Linked DNA regions of Salipiger sp. CCB-MM3. The protein of the gene in region 1 interacts with the protein of each later gene in a pairwise test. Links are inferred from orthologs where the notes say so. Each region holds a gene or a part of one and is shown in the gene's direction. Other genes may lie near its edges.

Region 1 (4,227 bases):
CGGCGGATCATGAAACGCTGGTGGCCGCGGTGAAACAGGCCGGACTGGTCGACACGCTTAATTCCGCGGGGCCGTTCACCGTCTTCGCGCCGACCGACGCGGCTTTCGACAAGATCTCGGACGAGAGCCTGTCGCAGCTGATGATGGATCAGCACAAAGAGCAACTGGCGAAGATCCTGACGTGCCATGTGGTCGCCACCAACGCTCTGTCCGACGCGATCGCCGGGATGATCGCCGATGACGGCGGCATGCATCCGGTGCCCACAGTGGGCGGCTGCACGCTGCAGGCCAAGATGGAGGGCGGCACGATCACCCTGACCGACGAGCAGGGCCGGACCGCCAATGTCACAATCGCGGATGTGCGCCAGTCCAACGGCGTCATCCACGTCATCGACCGGGTGCTTCTGCCGGCGATGTAAAGAGATCCCGTTCGGTTGCCAGCCCCACCGCGAAAGCGGGGCGGCCGGGCGGGGGCCGCGCTGCCGCGGAGCGGAATTGTGTGAGTATCTACGTTTCCGTATCCGCCTCCCCGGCGGCGCGTTGCTCCCGGCTTGACCCTGGTCAGGCCGGGAGCGCATGTTTCGGGGCAGGAGGAGAAGGAGGAGGAGACCTATGCGACGCAGGGGATTTCTGGCTGTGCTCGCCGCCGTCTTGGGCGTCGGGCAGGCGGGGCGCGCTGGCGCGGGCTTTGAGGTGTCGCGCAGCGCGGAGGCTTGGCGCGCGCGGCTCAGCGATGCGGAATACCGGGTCATGCGCGAGGCCGGGACCGAGCGGGCCTATAGCTCGCCGCTGAACAACGAACGGCGGGCGGGCACCTATCTGTGCAAGGGCTGCGATCTGCCGCTCTACAGTTCCACGACCAAATTCAACAGCGGCACCGGCTGGCCCAGCTTCTATGAGGCGCTGCCCGGAGCGATCGGCACCCAGCGCGACCGCTCGCTTTTCATGACGCGCACCGAATGCCACTGCAGTCGCTGCGGCTCGCATCTGGGCCATGTGTTCGATGACGGGCCGCCGCCGACGGGCAAGCGCCACTGCATCAACGGCATCGCGCTGCGCTTCCGCGCTGGTTGAAGGGATCGCGAGAGAGGAGTGGGCCTGCACGACCGGGGGAGGGGCATGCAGGCCCTTTGGTGGTACGTGTGTGCCCACGACAGGGAGCTCGGGCCACATGTGCCAGCGTCGCAATTCCGCTGACACCTGAAACGTGACACAACTCTAAGATTATTGTCAAATGAAACACACCAATAAGTTGTTAAAACTTTCCGCTACGGCAATCTGCATGTTCTGAAGGCGCCTAGACCAAAGAAAAACACCCCCCGAAGCAGGCTTCGAAGGGTGTTGTTCTGGGAAACTGCCGCGGCCTTACTTGAAGTTGCGGCTTTCCTTGATCTGGTCCCACGCCCAGACGACTTCCTGCAGCTGCTCTTCCTGAGAGCGGTCGCCGCCGTTCATGTCGGGGTGCAGCACTTTGATCAGCTTCTTGTACGCCTTGCGCACTTCGGCCTTGGTCTCGGCGGTCTCAACCTCGAGGATCTCCAGCGCGCGCTTCTCGGTCGGGGGCAGACGGCGGCCACCGCCCGGAGCCTTGCGGCCGGGGTTGCGGGTGGCGTTGTCGCCCAGCACCTGATGCGCGTCCTCAATGCCAAGCCGCGCCCATGCGCGTTGCTCGGGGTCGCGGTAATCCTTGGTCCTGCGCTCCCACACCTTGTCGGCGCTCTGCTGCGCGTTCATCTCGGCTTCGGTCTTGCCGTCGAAGAACGACCATTTCTGATTGTACTCGCGCACGTGGTCCTTGCAGAACCAGTAGAATTCATCAAGCACGTCCGGTGCCTTCGGAGCGCGGAACTTGCCCGGCTCCTGACAGCCCTCGTGTTCGCACACGCGGGTGGAGGTTTCCTGTTCGCCGGTCATGCCACGCCGGCCACGCGGGTTCTTCTTCTTGGCCGACTTAATCGACATGTCGAAACCGAAGGGGTCGGGTCTGCTCATGGTCTCACCTTTTCGACTCGGACGAGGGAGTTTAGACAATCCTGACCGAACTTGAAGAGGCAGGAGCCAAAAATGTCGCGAGCGAAACTGATCGAGAGCCGGTTGCAGGATGCGTTCGATCCGGCCGAGCTGGAGGTCCTGGACGAAAGCCAGAAACACGTGGGTCATAGTGGCTATCAAGAGGGCGGTGAAAGCCATTTCCACGTGCGGATGCGGGCTGCCGAACTCGGCGGAATGACGCGCATCCAGCGCCACCGCGCCGTGCATGCCGCGCTTGGCGAGGACCTCGTGGCGGCGATCCATGCGCTGTCGCTGGATCTGCAGGGCTGACGCGGCTTTAGCTGGCGCGGTCGGGGTCGCGGTCGTCGTTGCCGGGCACCGGCGTCAGCTTCTCGACTGCCGTAGCGGGGGGCGTGATGGGGGTCACCACCGGGCCGCCACTCCCAGCAACCGGCGCAGCATCTGGCGCAGCCTCGTGCTGAACGGCGACGCTTTGCGGCGCTGCCGGAACCGGGCGTGAGAACACCAGCACTGTGCGCCAGACGGTCTGGCTTGACGTCAGGCCGCTGCGCTCTTCGCTCGGCAGGGTGTCGGCGCGGATGTAGTCCCAGCCCTGCTCGGCCATCTCGTTGAGCAGCCGGCTCATGGCCGCGGCAAACTTCGCCTCGGCGCCCTTGATGGCCTTGGCTTTCTCACCCTTGGTGGGGGCCGGGATCACCTTGTATTCGTGGGTCTTCATCTCGGCTCGATCCCTCTGAACAAACGTTAACCAATGTCACTCAAGGGGTAAGGCGCGCGGGCCTGCAAGTAAAGGCCAGTGGGATTTGTTCGAGGCGGCGTTGGGGGCCGGGGGCTTGCCGCGGCGGCGGCAAAAAAATTGCCGGGAGCAGGTTGCCCTGCATCCCGGCGGCGTCATGAAACTCGGGTTGAAAAAGCCCGAAACGAATAATTTGATCCCGCAACCCCGATAAATGCTGGGAACGGAGAAGGCGGCTCACGGACCACCAACATCCAATCCAGCTAGAGCGGCCAAACGCCCTGACCAGAGGGAAAAGTCATTTGCAACTCAGGGCTGTAGCTGGCTCTCGCAGGCATCCTGTTAGCGCCGTTTCGGCAGGCGAACCGCCAGCACGATGCCGCCCAGCACTAGCCCCCAGACCGCCGCGCCAAGCCCCCAGAGGGTGATCCCCGATGCGGTGGCAAGGAAGGTCACTGCGGCGGCCTCGCGGCTTTCCTCGGCCTGCAGCGCGCCTTGCGCCGAGGCGGCAAAGACCGGCAGCAGCGCGACGCCCGCCAGCACCTGCAGCGTCATGGCGGGGGCAAGCGCGGCCACGGCGGTGACCGCCACCGCGAAGAGGCCGAAGATGGCATAGAACACGCCCGCCATCACCGCCGACCAGTAGCGCCGCGCGGGGTCGGGGTGGCTGTCGGCGTTCGAGCACATGCTGGCGGTGATCGCCGCGAGGCAGGTGGCGGGGTTGCCGAAAGGCGCAGTCAGCAGCGAGATGCCACCAACGCCCGCCAGCAGCGGACCCGGCGGCGGCGTGTAGCCAAAGCTGCGTAGCACCGCGACTGCCGGAATGTTCTGCGTGGCCATGGTGACGATGAAAAGCGGCAGGCCAAGGCCGAGCACCGCCTCGAGCGAGAACACCGGGGTGACCCAGACCGGATGGCTCAGCCACGGCCCGCTCATCGGCAGCGAGAAGTCATGCGCCCAAAGGGTCACGCCAAGCGCGGCCAGCACGGCGGCAGGCACGGCAAGGATGCGCTTGATGCGACCGACGAGGAACCAGCTGAGCAAGATCGGCAGCGCCACCTCGGGCGCATCCACCAGCGCGCGGAAGGGGGCCATACAGAGCCCCGCCAGAACACCGGCAAGCATCGCCTGCGCCAGCGCGGTGGGAACCGAGGTCACCAGCCGCGCCAGCGCGGGCCAGAGCCCGGCGAGCGCGATCAGCCCGCCCGCGACGACGAAGGCGGCCACGGCCCCCGGAAACCCGTCGGCCAGCGGCTGCGATGCCGCCAAAAGCGCCACGGCAGGCGTCGACCATGCGCAAGAGACCGGCTCGCGCCGCCACCACGCCAGCACGATGCCCGCGATGGCCATGGAGAGCGCGGCTGCGGCGAGGCCAGCGCCTGCCTGATCGGGGGTGGCTCCCACAGCCGACAGCCCCTGCAGCACGATGGGGAAGGAACTGAACACCCCGACGATCGCCACCATTGCTCCGGTCGTCA
Region 2 (4,290 bases), 1.7 Mb from region 1 along the record:
TGATCCGCACGATCCGCGTCCGGAGGCCATAGCCCCCCGCGCCCAGCGCCGCGCCCAGCGCCTCACGCGCGGCGGGTTTTTCCGCCGGGGACACCGCGTCTTCCAGATCGAAGATGATCGCATCCACCGGCAGCCCGCGCGCCTTGTCCAGCGCCCGCTCTTTCGAGCCGGGGATATAGAGAACCGAACGGTAGGGCCGAAGCGCGAGATCCATGCCTTCCTCCATCAAGCAATAATCTTGCGCCAGTGATGCAATTCTTTTTCAAAAACTGCAAGCCCAATCATGCCGCAGCGCAGAAGACGTTTAAATCTCCAGAATTTTAACCGGACTCGGTCGCTTAACCAATCCTTTGGACATGCCGCGCAGGCTTTGAAGACAAGGCACTGACCTCGCGCCAAGGCGACGCGCCCGCCGTCCGCACGATACGTTCGAACGAAATAAGGGGAAACAAGATGACCCTATACAGACGCCTCCCGCTTTCTGGCCTTCCGCTTTCTGGCCTCCTGCTCTTGCTGGGCCTGCCCGCCGCTGCAGACCAGTCCGCCTGTGGCCCGCGCGATCAGATCGTCGCCCGACTCGCGGCGACCTATGGCGAGACGCGGCAGTCCATCGGCATTGGCAACAACAATGCGGTGATGGAGCTTTTCGCCTCGGATGAAACCGGCAGCTGGACGATCACGGTCACCGGCACCGATGGCGTCACCTGCCTTGTTGCCAGCGGCCTCGCCTTCGAGGCGCTGCACGAGCCGCTGCCTCCCGCGGACAGCGACGCCTGAAAACGCGATCCTCAAAAACCGAGCCTGCCCCCGCGCCCAACGACCCAATTCAGCCCGCCAAACCCTACCCCGCGCAGCAATTTCGCCGCGCACCTTGGCCCGCCGCCTTCGCCGCCTAGTTTCTGTGCAGAACTCTGTCATACTCGACGGGACGCCACGGAAAGGGAGCCGGAAGCGCCATGCTGACCCACAAATTTCTCACCGCCACCAGCCTTGCCGCCGCACTCGCCGCTCTGGCAGGTGCCGCACAGGCCGATATCACAGTCTCTTCGAAGATCGACACCGAGGGCGGGCTGCTCGGCAATGTCATCGCCCTCGCGCTCGAGGACGCGGGCCTGCCGGTCGAGCGGCGCCTGCAACTGGGCGGCACCCAAGTGGTGCGCGAGGCGATCCTCGCCGATCAGATCGACATCTACCCCGAGTACACCGGCAACGCCGCCTTCTTCTTCAACGAGGCCGACAGCGATGTCTGGAAGGATGCAGACAAAGCCCACGCCCGCGCCAAGGAACTCGATGCCGAGAATGGCATCACCTGGCTCAGCTCTGCCCCCGCCAACAACACTTGGGCCATCGCGGTCACCGGCCCGGTCGCCGAGGAAAACAACCTCTCGACCATGTCCGACTTCGGCGCTTGGATCGCGGATGGCGGCGAGGTGAAGCTGGCCGCCTCCACCGAGTTCGTCTCCTCCCCCGCCGTTCTGCCTGCAATGCAGACGACCTATGGCTTCGAGCTGTCCGAGGATCAGACGGTGATCCTGTCGGGCGGCGACACCGCTGCCACCATCCAGGCCGCCGCGCGCGGCACCTCGGGCGTGAATGCCGCGATGGTCTACGGCACCGATGGCGGCGTCGGCGCCACCGGCCTCAAGGTAATGGAAGACGACAAGGGCGTGCAGCCGGTCTATGAGCCCACGCCCATCGTGCGGGACGCCGTGCTCGAGGAATATCCCTCGATCCCCGACGTACTGAACCCGATCTTCGAAGGGCTCGACATGGAAACCCTGCAAGAGCTCAACGGCCGCATTCAGGTCGGCGGCGAGCCTGCCGAGGCCGTTGCGCGTGACTATCTCACGCAAACCGGGGTGCTGGACTGATCCTCGGTCGCAGCGTGCAGATGTCTGATGCCGGGCGGGGCCTGTCTCCGCCCGGCGTGCTCTTTGCCGGGATGGGTCTGGCCGCGTTGGCCCTGCCCTTCCTGACCCTGCGCGCCAACCGCATCGTCGCGGGCGATGGCGTGATGCTTTGGGACAGCGCGCCGCTCTCGCATGTGCTCCCCGGCCTGCTGGCGATGGCCGCCGGTCTCGCGCTCGGCATTCCCGCCTCTGCCCCGCTGCGCCGCTTCGGCGGTAGCCTGCTTGGCCTTGCCGGGCTGCTTTGGCTACTGGCGACCGGCGCTGGCGCGCTGCTGGTCGATGCCGGAGATCTGGCCCGCGTCTCGCCCGCCGCCGGGTTCTGGTGCTTGCTGCTGACGCTCATGCTGCTGATGGCCGACGCGCTGGCGCAGATGAAGCCCGGCCCCAAAGCCCGCGCCGGGCTGCTGATCTTGCTGCTGGCGGCCCTCGCCGCCGTGCTCTGGTCCGGCATGCTGTCGGATCTGTCGATCGCGCAGGAATACGCCAGCCGCCGCGATGCCTTCCGCTCCGCCACCCTCCGCCACACCGGCCTTGCCTTTGGTTCGCTGGCCGCCGCAGCCGCCACCGGCTTTCCGCTCGGCATCCTGTGCCATCGCCGCCCCGGCCTGCGCGGCGCGACGCTGCCGGTGCTGAGCTTCCTGCAAACCATCCCCTCGCTTGCCATGTTCGGCATCATGATCCCGATCCTCGGATGGGTCGGCAGCAGCTTTCCCGCCGCGCAGGCGCTCGGCATCGCGGGCATCGGCTTTGCCCCGGCGTTTCTTGCGCTGGTGCTCTATTCGCTGCTGCCGGTGGTCTCGAACACCGTCGCCGGGCTCGACGCCGCGCCACCCGCCGCCACCGAGGCAGCGCGCGGCATGGGCATGACCCCGGCCCAGCGTCTGTGGAAGGTCGAACTGCCGCTCGGCATGCCGGTGATCCTCGCCGGGCTGCGCATCGTGCTGGTGCAGAACATCGGGCTGGCGGTGATCGCCGGGCTGATCGGCGGCGGCGGCTACGGAACATTCGTCTTTCAGGGCCTCAATCAGACCGCCACGGACCTCATCTTGCTGGGCGCCGTGCCCACGGTTCTGATGGCGCTCGTCTCTGCCGTCGTCATGGACATCCTCGTGGACCTCACCCGCCGCACCCCGGAGCGCCCCGCATGATCGAGATCGACAAGCTCACCAAGACCTATGGCGAAACCCGCGCCGTCGATGCCGTCTCGATGACCGTCGAGACCGGCACGATCACCGCCATCGTCGGCACCTCCGGCTCGGGCAAGACCACGCTGCTGCGGATGATCAACCGGCTGGTCGAGCCCACCTCTGGCGAGGTCCGGATCAATGGCGAGCCCACCCACGCGCTCAAACCCCATATCCTGCGCCGCCGCATCGGCTATGCCATTCAGGGCCACGGGCTCTTTCCCCACCACTCGGTCGCGCGCAACATCGCCGCCGTCCCCGATCTGCTGGGCTGGCCCAAGGACAAAACCGCCGCGCGGGTCGACGAGTTGCTCACCCTCTTCGGCATGGAGCCCGCCGACTTCCGCGAGCGTTTCCCCGCCGAGCTTTCGGGTGGCCAGCAGCAGCGCGTCGGCGTCGCCCGCGCGCTGGCCTCGCGCCCCGACCTTCTGCTGATGGACGAGCCCTTTGGCGCGCTCGATCCGATCATCCGCACCCGCGCGCAGGCCGACCTCAAGGACATACAGCGCAAGCTCGGCTCGACGATCATGCTGGTGACCCACGACATGGACGAGGCGATCAGCCTCGGCGACCGGGTCGCGGTGATGGATGGCGGCAAGCTGGTGCAATACGGCCCGCCCGATGAGATCGTCGCCAGCCCCGCGACGCGCTTCGTCGCCGATATGGTGGGCGATGCCGAGCGGCCCATGCGGCTGCTGTCGCTGATCCCCGCCGCAGACCTGGCCGAGGACGGCCCCGCCGAGGGCAGCCCCCTGCCCGCCGGTGCCAGCCTGCGCGAGGCGCTGTCGGCCTGCCTCTGGAGCGGGCGCGAGGCGGTGCCGGTCGAACGTGAGGGCCAGCCCGCGGGCCGGGTCACGCTGGCCGCGATCCGGGCCCGTGCGGAGCGGCACGCGTGAAACCGGGGCTGATCCTGCGCGCGGCGCTCGTTCTGCTGCTGCTGGCATTGGTGCTGAAGCCCGGCCTCTTCGAGCCGGTCTTTGCGCCTTTCGCACCGGAAAACGGCCCGGTGATCTACACCCGCAGCTCGCTGCTGTCGCTCTCGCTGAGCCACCTTGGCCTTGTCGCCGCCGCCTCGCTGGCGGCCACGCTGGTGGCGGTGACGCTGGCGATCCTCGTCACCCGCCCCGCGGGCGCGGCCTTCCGCCCATTGTCGCGCACCATCACCAATGTCGGCCAGACCTTCCCGCCGGTCGCGG
Region 3 (4,265 bases), 2.1 Mb from region 1 along the record:
TTCGCCGCTCAGGGCGTCGGCCTGCGCCATCGGCGCCGCGCCGGAGGTGAAGAGCGCGCAGCCCTCACCCGAGAAGAGGTCGGCCTCATTGGAAACATGGGTTTCGGGGGCAACAAAAGTCTTTTGCAGAGCGGTCATGGAAAACTCCCTGGTTGGATACGCACTGAAATCGTGCTTCAGGGTTTCCCGGGAAACTTGCTTCGGGCAATATAGTTTCTTGTCAGGGTTGAATTATACCGGAGTTGCTCACAGAAACAATCGACGCTAGTGACACTGCTTTTCGTAACAATACGACTTGCCCACAGAAATAATTTTTCTGGGGATGCTTTCCCTTGCGTAATGAAAACCCGGAAATTCGATTCGCTGCGAGGGCGAATCTGATGGAATCAGCCCCCTCGCCCTTGTCCCCGAGTCGGCTTTGAGCGATAGGTTGCGCAACTTCCGGAGGGCCCCAGATGAAGATCGCCACCTTCAACATCAACGGCATCAAGGCACGCATCGGCGCGCTGACCGACTGGCTCGACGAGGCTCAGCCCGATGTCGCGCTGCTGCAGGAGATCAAATCGGTCGACGAGGCCTTCCCGCGCGAGTTGATCGAAGAGCGCGGCTACAACGTCGAGACCCACGGTCAGAAGGGCTTCAACGGCGTCGCGATCCTCTCGAAGCACCCGCTCGAGGATGTGCGCCGCGGCCTGCCGGGCGATGACAGCGACGAACAGGCGCGCTGGATCGAGGCCACTGTGGTTGGCGAGAAAGAGGCCGTGCGGCTTTGCGGGCTCTACCTGCCCAACGGCAACCCGGTGGAGTTCGACGCCGAGGGCCAGCCGATCCGGGACGGCAAATACGGCTATAAGCTGGACTGGATGGACCGGCTCCACGCCCGCGCAGAGCAGCTTCTGGCCGATGAGACCCCCGCCCTGATGGCGGGCGATTACAACATCATCCCGCAGGCCGAGGATGCCGCCAAACCGCAGGCCTGGGAGAAGGACGCGCTTTATCTGCAGCAGAGCCGCGACGCCTTCCGCCGCATTCTCAACCTCGGCTTCACCGAGGCGTTCCGCGCCCGCGTGCAGGGGCCGGGGCATTACTCCTTCTGGGACTATCAGGCGGGCGCATGGCAACGGAACAACGGCATCCGCATCGACCATGTGCTGATGACCCCCGCCTGCGCCGACCTGATGCTTGACTGCGGCATCGACCGTGACATCCGTGGCCGCGACAAGCCCTCGGACCACGTGCCGGTCTGGGTCGAGCTGGCGCTCTGAGCAAAACGCAGTCCCTTTGAAACACGGCGCTTCCGGCGCCGTGCCAAGCGACGGGCCGTGCTTGCACCCGCGCGGCGCCCGTCTTACATCTGAGTAGAACAGTCAGACAGCGGAGTCCGCCCACATGGCAATCGAAGCGACGGAGATCGAGCAGCTCATCCGCGCCGCCTTTCCCGAGGCCAAAGTCACCATCACCGACCTTGCAGGCGACGGCAATCACTACGCCGCCGAGGTCATCGACGAAAGCTTCCGCGGCCAGAACCGCGTGCAGCAGCAACGCGCCGTCTATGCCGCGCTGAAGGGCAAGATGGACGGCAACCATGGCGAGTTGCACGCGCTGGCGCTCACCACCAAAGCCCCGGACTAAACCATTCCACGCCGCGTGCCCGTGCCGCAGCACCTTGGCGCGCGCAGACAGGAGACAGAGATGACGACCGAAGCGACCACCCAGATCGAAGAGACGGTGAAAGCCAACGCCGTGGTGCTCTACATGAAGGGCACCAAGACCATGCCCCAGTGCGGCTTTTCCAGCCGCGTGGCGGGTGTGCTCAACTACATGGGCGTCGAGTATCTCGACGTGAACGTGCTGGCCGATGACGCGATCCGTCAGGGCATCAAGGATTACTCGGACTGGCCGACGATCCCCCAGCTTTACGTGAAGGGCGAGTTCGTCGGCGGCTGCGACATCATCACCGAGATGACCCTCTCGGGCGAACTCGACAGCCTCTTCGAGCAAAGCGGTGTGACCTACGACAAGGACGCCGCCGACAAGATCCGCGAAGCCAACGGCTGAGCGCGGGCGCTCGCTTGAGCACGATCGACATTCGCGCGGCGGCGGATCCCGAGGATTTCGCCGCCGTGCGCAGCCTGTGTCTCGCCTATCGCGAAGACCTGCGCGCGCATCACCCCGCCGCCCCGGCGCTGGTGAGCCTCTTCTACCCCGACCCCGCCTATACCGACCTGCTGGACGCGCTGCCCGGCAAGCATGACGCCGTGCTGCTGGCCACACTCGGCGGCGCGCCGGTGGGCTGCGCCATGAGCCAGCCGCTGCCTGATGGCAGCCTCGAGATCAAGCGCGTCTATGTCGCCCCCGCCGCGCGCGGCTACGGGCTGGCACAGCGGCTGATGGAAGACTTGGCCGCCCGCGCCCGCGCCAAGGGCGTGCCCCTGCTTCGCCTCGACACGATGAAGACGCTGAGCGCGGCGCGGCGGCTCTACGCACGGCTCGGCTTTGCCGAACGCGGCCCCTACCAGCCGGTGCCCGAGGCGGCGCTGCCGCATTTGTGCTTCTACGAACGCCCGCCCTGAACTAGCGACCTTGAGCCAGCGCCCTGAGCGAGCGGCATCCGCAGATCCGCGACGCTTTGCGCAGGAACCGGGTCGGCCCCTCGCGCCGCTGCAGGCTATCCCTATGCCCATCCTGAAACGGAGGGCGACATGCGCTTGCACGGAAAAACCATCCTCATCACCGGCGCCAGCAGCGGCATCGGCGCCGAAACCGCACGGCTCTGCGCCGCGGCAGGCGCCAATGTGGTGCTGGGCGCACGGCGCGCCGAGCGGCTCGCGGCCCTCGCCGAAGAGATCGCCAACGCCGGAGGCGCTGCCGCCTACGCGCCGGGCGACGTGCGCAGCGCCGCCTATGCCGCCGAACTGGTGGCGCTGGCGCAAAGCCGTTTCGGCGGGCTCGACGGCGCGTTCAACAACGCCGGGATCACCGGCGCGCTCGGACCACTGGCCGAGATGACGGAAGACACCTGGCGCGAGGTGATCGAGACCAATCTCACCAGCGGCTTTCACGCGGCCAAAGCGCAGATCCCCGCGCTGCAGATGCGCGGCGGCGGCGCGCTGGTCTTCACCTCCTCTTTCGTCGGCCACACGATCGGCCTGCCCGGCATGGCCGCCTATGCTGCGTCAAAGGCGGGGCTTATCGGCATGACGCAGGCGCTCGCCACTGAGCTCGGGCCGCAAAACATCCGCGTCAACGCCCTGCTGCCCGGCGGCACGATGACCGAGATGGCGGGCGAGGACCGTGCCTTCCATGAGACCGTCGCCACCATGCATGCGCTCAAACGCATGGCCACCCCCGCCGAGATCGCCCGCGCGGCGCTGTTCCTGCTCTCAGACGACGCTTCCTTCGTAACCGGCAGCGCCATGCTGGCCGACGGCGGCAATTCGATTACCAAACTCTGAACAGCCCTTGCCTCGCCACGCCAGAACGCAAAAGGCGCCCCAAGGGGAGCGCCTTTTCGAAATCACCGAGCCTCGCGCCACGCTCAGCTTTCGGGCGTCGGTGCCTCATAGACGCCCTGCTCTTTCAGCGCGTCGATCACTTCCTTGGGCATATAGGTCTCGTCGTGCTTGGCGAGGATCTCGGTCGCCTGGAACACGCCATCCACATAGCGCCCGGTGCCGACCATGCCTTGGTTCTCGTCGAAGAGATCGGGCAGCACCCCGGCAAACACCACCGGCACCGAGGCACCGCCATCGGTCACCGAGAAGCTGATCTCATGGCCCTGACCGCGCACCAGCGAGCCCTCTTCGACCAGCCCGCCGATGCGGAAGGTCTCATTCGGCGAGGGCGGCGCTTCGACAATCTGGCTCGGCGAGCGGAAGAAGTTGATCCCGTCGCGCATGGCGTAGCCGATCAGCGCGGTCGAGACGACCAGCGCCACCGCTGCCAGTGCGACGATCTGGATGCGCCGCTGCTTCTTCAGCGATTTGAGACCCATCTTCTACTCCTCAGCACGTATGCCATTCTCCCTATATGGCATCTTAAAGCCGCAAGAGAACTGTTCCAAATCAAATTGCGTCACCGCGCCGCGCCCGCCCTTCCTCTTGGCGGAAATATCCCGGGGGCCCGGGGGCGGAGCCCCCGACTTATTCTGCGTGCGGGCAGAGCCCCCGACTTACCCTGCGTGCAGGACTTAGGACGGCTCAGACGCTCTCGAAGCTGAGCGGCCGCTTCAGGAACTGCGTGGCGTGCACCGACACCTTGCGCGG

What was found.
Region 2: the proteins of AYJ57_RS12720 (region 1) and AYJ57_RS04560 interact in binary tests that used the Escherichia coli proteins (3 or more experiments, as listed by UniProt). The link is inferred for Salipiger sp. CCB-MM3 from one-to-one orthologs.
Region 3: the proteins of AYJ57_RS12720 (region 1) and grxD interact in binary tests that used the Escherichia coli proteins (3 or more experiments, as listed by UniProt). The link is inferred for Salipiger sp. CCB-MM3 from one-to-one orthologs.

Annotation. Positions count from the first base shown.
Region 1 is NZ_CP014595.1:2,643,927-2,648,153, forward strand. What follows is about bases 899-3,693. They hold AYJ57_RS12720 (BolA family protein), read left to right. Parts: upstream 899-2,064; coding sequence 2,065-2,322; downstream 2,323-3,693. Other genes in these bases: msrB (peptide-methionine (R)-S-oxide reductase MsrB), read left to right, coding at 899-1,074; AYJ57_RS12715 (DnaJ domain-containing protein), read right to left, coding at 1,366-1,992; AYJ57_RS12725 (DUF4177 domain-containing protein), read right to left, coding at 2,330-2,731; AYJ57_RS12730 (benzoate/H(+) symporter BenE family transporter), read right to left, coding at 3,092-3,693. In the rest of the region: AYJ57_RS12705 (fasciclin domain-containing protein), read left to right, coding at 1-419; more of msrB, read left to right, coding at 613-898; more of AYJ57_RS12730, read right to left, coding at 3,694-4,227. UniProt on the Escherichia coli protein: Transcriptional regulator that plays an important role in general stress response. Has many effects on cell morphology, cell growth and cell division. Acts by regulating the transcription of many genes, including dacA (PBP-5), dacC (PBP-6), ampC and mreB.
Region 2 is NZ_CP014595.1:930,352-934,641, forward strand. What follows is about bases 1,117-3,974. They hold AYJ57_RS04560 (ABC transporter permease), read left to right. Parts: upstream 1,117-1,891; coding sequence 1,892-3,058; downstream 3,059-3,974. Other genes in these bases: osmF (glycine betaine ABC transporter substrate-binding protein OsmF), read left to right, coding at 1,117-1,871; AYJ57_RS04565 (ABC transporter ATP-binding protein), read left to right, coding at 3,055-3,974. Outside these bases: AYJ57_RS04545 (HpcH/HpaI aldolase/citrate lyase family protein), read right to left, coding at 1-214; AYJ57_RS04550 (hypothetical protein), read left to right, coding at 454-777; more of osmF, read left to right, coding at 957-1,116; more of AYJ57_RS04565, read left to right, coding at 3,975-3,990; AYJ57_RS04570 (ABC transporter permease), read left to right, coding at 3,987-4,290.
Region 3 is NZ_CP014595.1:498,425-502,689, forward strand. The notes cover bases 543-3,375. They hold grxD (Grx4 family monothiol glutaredoxin), read left to right. Parts: upstream 543-1,692; coding sequence 1,693-2,058; downstream 2,059-3,375. Other genes in these bases: xth (exodeoxyribonuclease III), read left to right, coding at 543-1,265; AYJ57_RS02410 (BolA/IbaG family iron-sulfur metabolism protein), read left to right, coding at 1,390-1,632; AYJ57_RS26310 (GNAT family N-acetyltransferase), read left to right, coding at 2,073-2,573; AYJ57_RS02425 (SDR family oxidoreductase), read left to right, coding at 2,703-3,375. Also shown: AYJ57_RS02400 (DUF6749 family protein), read right to left, coding at 1-138; more of xth, read left to right, coding at 456-542; more of AYJ57_RS02425, read left to right, coding at 3,376-3,455; cytochrome c maturation protein CcmE, read right to left, coding at 3,539-3,994; murI (glutamate racemase), read right to left, coding at 4,200-4,265. UniProt on the Escherichia coli protein: Monothiol glutaredoxin involved in the biogenesis of iron-sulfur clusters.